2 regions of the Paenibacillus sp. FSL H8-0457 genome follow, and region 1 is predicted to be linked to the other one. Evidence: predicted binding sites of a transcription regulator. Region 1 holds the regulator's gene; the other holds the start of a gene.
The links. Region 1 encodes CtsR, which represses protease genes until heat stress. Its sites were predicted from a motif close to ATGGTCAATAAAGGTCAAACA; they were not measured.
Positions count from the first base shown of each region.

Region 2: the regulator CtsR is predicted to act here: its motif matches at 1,992-2,012, upstream of clpP (ATP-dependent Clp endopeptidase proteolytic subunit ClpP).

Region 1 covers NZ_CP150293.1:6,471,787-6,475,201, reverse strand. The annotation lists gene MHI43_RS29355 (sugar kinase) at 1-501, shown strand, start outside; gene MHI43_RS29350 (GntR family transcriptional regulator) at 509-1,225, shown strand; gene MHI43_RS29345 (CtsR family transcriptional regulator) at 1,572-2,033, shown strand; gene MHI43_RS29340 (hypothetical protein) at 2,058-2,582, shown strand; gene MHI43_RS29335 (protein arginine kinase) at 2,621-3,415, shown strand, end outside.
Region 2 covers NZ_CP150293.1:220,971-224,385, reverse strand. The annotation lists gene gap (type I glyceraldehyde-3-phosphate dehydrogenase) at 1-450, opposite strand, end outside; gene MHI43_RS01110 (sugar-binding domain-containing protein) at 550-1,593, opposite strand; tRNA gene MHI43_RS01105 (tRNA-Arg) at 1,851-1,925, shown strand; gene clpP (ATP-dependent Clp endopeptidase proteolytic subunit ClpP) at 2,088-2,684, shown strand; gene MHI43_RS01095 (DUF4163 domain-containing protein) at 3,167-3,415, opposite strand, start outside.

The DNA of each region.
Region 1 (3,415 bases):
TCCTTATGGGGCGCGGACCGCTACGATTTTGCCAAGCCGCACTACGAGGAAATGCTGTCTTTGGCGGATATCGTCTTCATGAACGAGAAGGATGCCATCCATATCCTTGGCATGGAAACAACTCGTGAGGATCGGTATGAACAGCTGCAGGAGTTGATTCCGAAGGTGGCGGCGAAGTATAATATTACGGTTGCGTCGGGTACCCACCGCAAGATCAACGGGGACAATACCCATTCCCTGCAAGGCTATCTTTACACGGATGGAGCGTTTCATTTTTCCCAAACGTTGACGTTCTCCGTCCATGACCGCATCGGGGCGGGCGATGCCTATGCCAGTGGTGTGATTCATGGGATCTCGGAGGGATATGAGCCGGGCCGGACGGTTGATTTTGCCGCAGCGGCGTCGATGCTTGCCCATACCGTAACGGGAGATACGCCGACGGCAAACGAACGCGAAGTGCTTCAGGCGATGAGTCATCATATGTCTGACGTGGAAAGGTAGGAGGAGCATGTCGATCACGCGGAAGAACGGTCCGTTATACTTGCAAATCAAGAAGATCATTAAAGATCGGATTCTGCATGGGGTATATCCACTTGGTTCCCATATTCCTTCCGAGCCGCAGCTGGAACAGGAATTTAACGTCAGCAAAATGACGGTTCGCAATGCGATCCAGGAATTGTATCAGGAAGGGTATGTGGAGAAGCGCAGCGGTGTAGGAACGATCGTGACCCGGAACACGTCCTTTTCCAAGCTGTCCAAGGGGAAGCTGTTTACCGAGATTTTGGTTGAAGAGGGCCACCAGATCCGGAAGCGCCATCTGAAGACGGAATGGGTGCACAATGAACCGGATAGCGAATTGTTCCTGAAATTCGGTGAGCGGTGCCTGCTGATCGAGCGGCTGTATTTGCTGGACGGGAGCCCGTTTATCTACTACACCCATTACGTATCGTCCCTGGTGGACATGGGGGAGGAGTTCGATTCAAGCGAACTGCCGTCCTTGTATGAACGTATCGAGGAGAGTCAAATCACGCTGGAGAATTTCCGGGACCGTTTCCTGGCGACCGTGGCTAATGAGGAGATTGCCTCACTGCTGGGCGTAAGCGCCGGGACCCCGTTACTGAAGCGGTTGAGATCCTCCTACGACCAGACGGGCAGCATCATTGAATACAGCATCGGGTATTACAATACGGAGTTACAGCATTATTTGATCAGTTATGATGCTTAAGATACAGAAAACGACAGGAAGAAGTGGCCAAGAGACCGGTTTTAATCCGGAACGTTGGCTGCTTCTTTTTTTATTCCTTCGGTTGAATTGTTCTTCGGAAAAGGGCTATAAGCGATCGAAGAAGTGGGTACAATAAGAATACATGCATAGCGCGAACATTTGAGAAGTACCCTCTTGGCAAAATGAAAAAATGTGCTATAATGAGATCAAAGTCAAAGAAAGTCAAAGTCAACGAGAGGGTTCGCTGATTTTGATTATGGTTAATCAACGTATAAGCAAGGCTCTGTGCGGACGTGTAAGATCACTATCCGTCTTAACGTTTCAAACAGTGGAGGATGAACAGACCATGCGTAATATCTCTGATATTATCGAACAATACCTGAAGAGCATTTTGCAGGAAAGTCCGGAAGGAACCGTCGAAATTCAACGCAACGATTTGGCGGAGCAATTTTCTTGCGTTCCTTCCCAGATCAATTACGTGATCAGCACTCGGTTCACGCTGGAGAAGGGCTTTCTTGTCGAGAGCAAGCGCGGCGGAGGCGGATACATACGCATCCAGCGTATCGAGCTTCCCCAGCATACTGCACTCCAGCAGCACCTTCATCATACCATCGGCAGCATGATTGACCAGACGGTAGCGGAAGGCTTGATCTACCAGCTGGAGGAATCCCGGTTTTTGACGAAGCGGGAGGCCAGCCTGATGCGGGCCGCCGTTTCAAGGGAATGCCTGAATGTGAAGCTTCCTTATCGGGATGAGCTGCGCGCAAGGATTATGAAGGCGATGCTTATTTCTTTATTAGGTAAGTGAGTCTGTGTAAGGAGGCATCGGAGTATGTTATGCCAAGAATGCGGTAAACGGCCGGCGACACTTCATTTCACCAAAATTGTGAACGGGGAGAAAACGGAGTTTCATTTTTGTGAAACTTGTGCCCGCGAAAAAGGGGAATTGATCCCCGGTACGTCGAATGGTTTTTCTATACACAGTTTGCTGTCAGGCCTGCTGGATCTGGATCCTTCAGGCAAGGGCCAGACCCCCGGTGCGAAAACGGCCCAGACGCTGCAATGCGAGGAATGCGGCATGACGTATTCCCAGTTCAGCAAGCTTGGCCGGTTCGGCTGCAGCTCGTGTTATAAATATTTCTCGGATCGATTGGATCCGTTGTTCAAGCGAGTCCATGGGGGAACTTCCCATGTGGGCAAAGTGCCGAAGCGTACCGGCGGCCGGATTCAGATCAAACGCCGGATCGACGAGCTTAAAAAGGAGCTTCAAATGAGGATCCTGCAGGAGGAATTTGAAGCGGCTGCCGAGATCCGGGACCAAATCCGTGAGCTGGAGCGTAACATTGCTCAGGGATAAGATCGTTACATTTTGCACTTTAGTAGGAGGAATGCGTGATGTCTAATCTCCGGTTTACCGATTCGGCGCTGAGCGAGTGGATGCGCGGGAACGGTCAGGATTCCGACATTGTCATCAGCACCCGCGTGAGGGTGGCGCGCAACCTGCAGCATCTTCCTTTCCCGCTGCTTGCAACGGATCAGCAGTCGGGAGAAGTGCTAGAGCGCCTGACCCATGTGTTAAAGGATAAGGAGGATTTGCAGGATTTCGGGCATTTGCATGTAATTAAATTAAGTGAGATTGATGAGCTGGATAAGAAGGTTCTCGTCGAGAAGCATCTGATCAGTCCCAATCTGGCTAATGAATCCCGGAACGGTGCCGTCATCCTTACCGAAGATGAATCCGTCAGCATTATGATCAATGAAGAGGATCACTTGCGCATACAGTGTCTGTATCCCGGATTTCAGGTTCGGGAGGCATGGAGCCGCGCGACGGCGCTGGATGATATCTTCGAATCCGAGATCGATTATGCTTTTGATGACAAACGGGGTTACCTAACGAGCTGTCCGACCAATGTCGGCACCGGCCTTCGCGCTTCGGTCATGATGCATCTGCCCGCGCTCGTCATGACGCAGCAGATCAATCGGATTCTCTCGGCCGTATCGCAGGTAGGCTTGACCGTTAGAGGAATTTACGGCGAGGGCAGCGAAGCTTTAGGCAACCTGTTTCAAATCTCGAATCAGATTACGCTCGGGCAAACCGAGTCGGAGATCATCGAGAATCTTCACAGCGTGGCCCTGCAGATCATCGAGCATGAGAAGAATGCCAGGACGCGGCTCCTCAGTGAATCCAAG
Region 2 (3,415 bases), 870 kb from region 1:
AGAAGCGTTGGAGATTACAGTATGGTTAGCTGCATCGTATTTGTCTTCGTTAACGCCCATAACGATGGTGATATCTTCGTCAGTAGCTGGAGCGGAGATGATAACTTTCTTAGCGCCGCCTTTCAAGTGAGCGGAAGCTTTGTCTTTCGCTGTGAAAATACCAGTGGATTCTACAACGATTTCAACGCCGTACTCAGCCCAAGGCAATGCTTCAGGGTTACGCTCAGCGAATACTTTCACTTCGCGGCCGTTTACAACGAGTGCGCCTTCTTTAGCTTCAACAGTTGCATTCAGTCTGCCATGAGTCGTGTCATATTTCAAAAGGTGTGCCAGCGTTTTTACGTCCGTCAAATCGTTGATTGCTACGATTTCAACTTCGCTGTTGTTCAGCGCAGCGCGGAATACGTTACGTCCAATACGTCCAAAACCGTTAATACCTACTTTAACCATGAGTAGTTCCCTCCATATTTGTAAAATTTATATATTCAAGATTGGCTGTTAAGCCAATCAAGACAACAAAAATGAAAAATCTGTTGTACGCCCGCGGACTCAGATGCCGGCGTCAATTTCCTTCTCGACTTCCAATGCCGCGGCTTCATCCGTAACGAGAATGTCCTCGTGCCCGAATTTCAGCACCGCGTGAATCGCTTTGCCCTTGCCTTTCCCTCCAGCAATGCCGATGATGGTCTCTGTCCGCATAATATCCTCAAGCCGGAGTCCAAGGGTAAGCATTTTGTGGACAACTTCGCCATCTTCGCTGAAATAATAGCCGAAGGATTCCGCGATCGCGCCATCTGCCTGCAAGTTCCGGATAGAGCCTTCATCCAGCTTCCGCCGTCTGGCCATCTCCATGGCATCCCCGATGCCGTGAATAATGACGCGGCTGCGCCTGATCACATCCACGATCTCTTGGATGTGCTGATCCTGAACCAACGATTGATAAGCATCCTCGCTGAGCAGATCCGGAACATGAAGCAATCGGTACTCAGCCCCAACGCGCTTAGCCATTTTGGAAGCAATGGTGTTCGCTTGAATCTCCATGCTCTCCCCGAGGCCGCCACGCGCCGGCACAAACCAAGTGCTTGTCAACGGTTCGCCGCCAGGCAAAGAGGACATCTGCTCTGCCACTTCGGCGAGCGTGGAGCCGCCTGTTACGGCAATCGTATCTCCATCCTGGACAAAGTTAAGCAGCGTTCTTGCTCCGGCCCGGCCAAGCTCACGTTTGACTTCCGGAGATGACTCGCTGTCACCGGGAATAATGACCACTTTACGAAGCCCGTAAGCCTGACGAATCTTCTCTTCCAGTTCAACCAGTCCGAACAACTCATTCATGACCGGTTCCAACTCCTCCAGCAAGCATATCCCTGAGCCGCTGATCCGCATGCCGAGCGTTTCAATCTCGATCAGCCCTTGCGCTTTCAGAAGATCAGTCTCTGCTCTGAGAACACGCTCGGTCATCGATAACGATGAAGCCAGTGTTCTTCGGCCAACAATTCCGGACAACTTGATCTGATGAAGGATGGTATACCTTCGTTTAAGAGTGTCCATCAGATCCGGCAGAAGTTGCTCTTGTATTTCTAATAGGTTACGCATGCATTCCACTCCTGCAAACTTCGTCTCGGCTCTCCTACCTGGTCGTAAAATGTCCCAGTTAAACTTTTTAAGTCCCACCCTTATTCTAACCAATAATCATGCCGGTTGCAAGTGTCCGAAAGTATATTTCTCTACCCCAGGCATTCTTATACATTATGGCCAACTACCGGCTCGTCTATATAATAGGAACAAAGTTTTGTCCGCTATTGTATTTTTGAAATAGATGCGGTATAATCAACTTCGTTGCTGATTTTTGTGCGCCCGTGGTCCAATGGATATGACGTAGGCCTCCGGAGCCTGAGATCGAGGTTCGATTCCTCGCGGGCGCGCCATTATAACATTTATTCTCTATACTGATTACCCTAAAGTGCCCATAACGGCTCTTTTTTTTACTCAATAGTTTGACTTTCTTTGACTTTTTGATTTAAATTGTTTATCATGTGGGTAATACGGTAACAGTATTTATATGAGGTACTTAAGAGGAGGTTTTCCACGTGAGTTTTATACCTATGGTCGTTGAACAAAGCAACCGCGGTGAGCGGGCGTACGACATCTATTCCAGATTGCTGAAAGACCGCATTATCTTCCTCGGCTCCGACGTAAATGACGTGGTCGCCAATTCCATCATTGCCCAAATGCTGTTCTTGTCGGCTGAGGATCCCGAGAAGGATATTCATCTTTACATCAACAGCCCTGGCGGTTCCATTACCGCAGGTATGGCGATATTCGATACGATGCAGTTCATCAAGCCGGACGTCTCGACGATCTGTGTCGGCATGGCTGCTTCCATGGGCGCATTCCTGCTCAACGCAGGCGCTAAAGGCAAACGTTACGGACTGCCTAACAGCGAGATTATGATTCACCAGCCGCTCGGCGGCGCACAAGGTCAAGCCACGGATATTGAGATCCGTGCCCGCCGCATTCTGAAAATGCGCGACAAGCTGAACCGCATCCTGTCCGAACGCACCGGCCAACCGCTGGAGCGCATCGAGAAGGATACTGATCGCGACTACTTCATGACGGCTGACGAAGCCAAAGAGTATGGACTGATCGATCAAGTACTGGAAAACACACCGCCGCAAGGCTTATAAAAGAAATGAAGTAAAGGGCAGGCGCCGTTATCCGGTGCCTGCCTTTTCTTATCCTCTGGATTCATTGAAAACTTCGAGTACTAAATAGTGAGAGTATCCCCTTCGGTCGCTGTTGAAATCGGGAAACTGGAATGAATTGAAAAAGGTTGTTTCCCGATTTCAAAGGCGAACGCGTTGCTCCTCCAAGGATACTCTCACTTCGGTACGATTTTTTCAATAAAACATAAAGACGGTAAGGCCATCCCCTCCTAAAAGGCCTGTCTTAACTTGAGGGGAGGGGAAAAAGGGCACGCCTATTGTGAAATACACAAAAAATCCCCTGATCATAGGGCGCAGGAGTATATGCTCCACGCTCAAGTGATCAGGGGATTTATCGCAACTGGTTCCAGTACAGTGTTACATCAGGACAACATCATGTATCTAAACAAGCTATAGTATGAAAATAAATGATGGCAGTTTACACAAACCACTTACCGTATACTTTACTTCCACTCTTTCAGCTTCAGCTCAAACTCAGGAAATCCATAGGCATAGGCGGTGTACTCATAAAGCTGGAAGTACAGCACCGCCGCGTTATCCTTCACGTAGAAGTCGGCATCGGCAGGCACTCCCTCAAAACCGCCGAGATAACCTCCCACTTTCTTCATCTTGCTCAGCACAAGGTTGTTCAGCTTCTGCTTGTTCTTGCCCTGCATGTTGATGAAATCCCCCAGCTTCATTTGCTTGCCGTC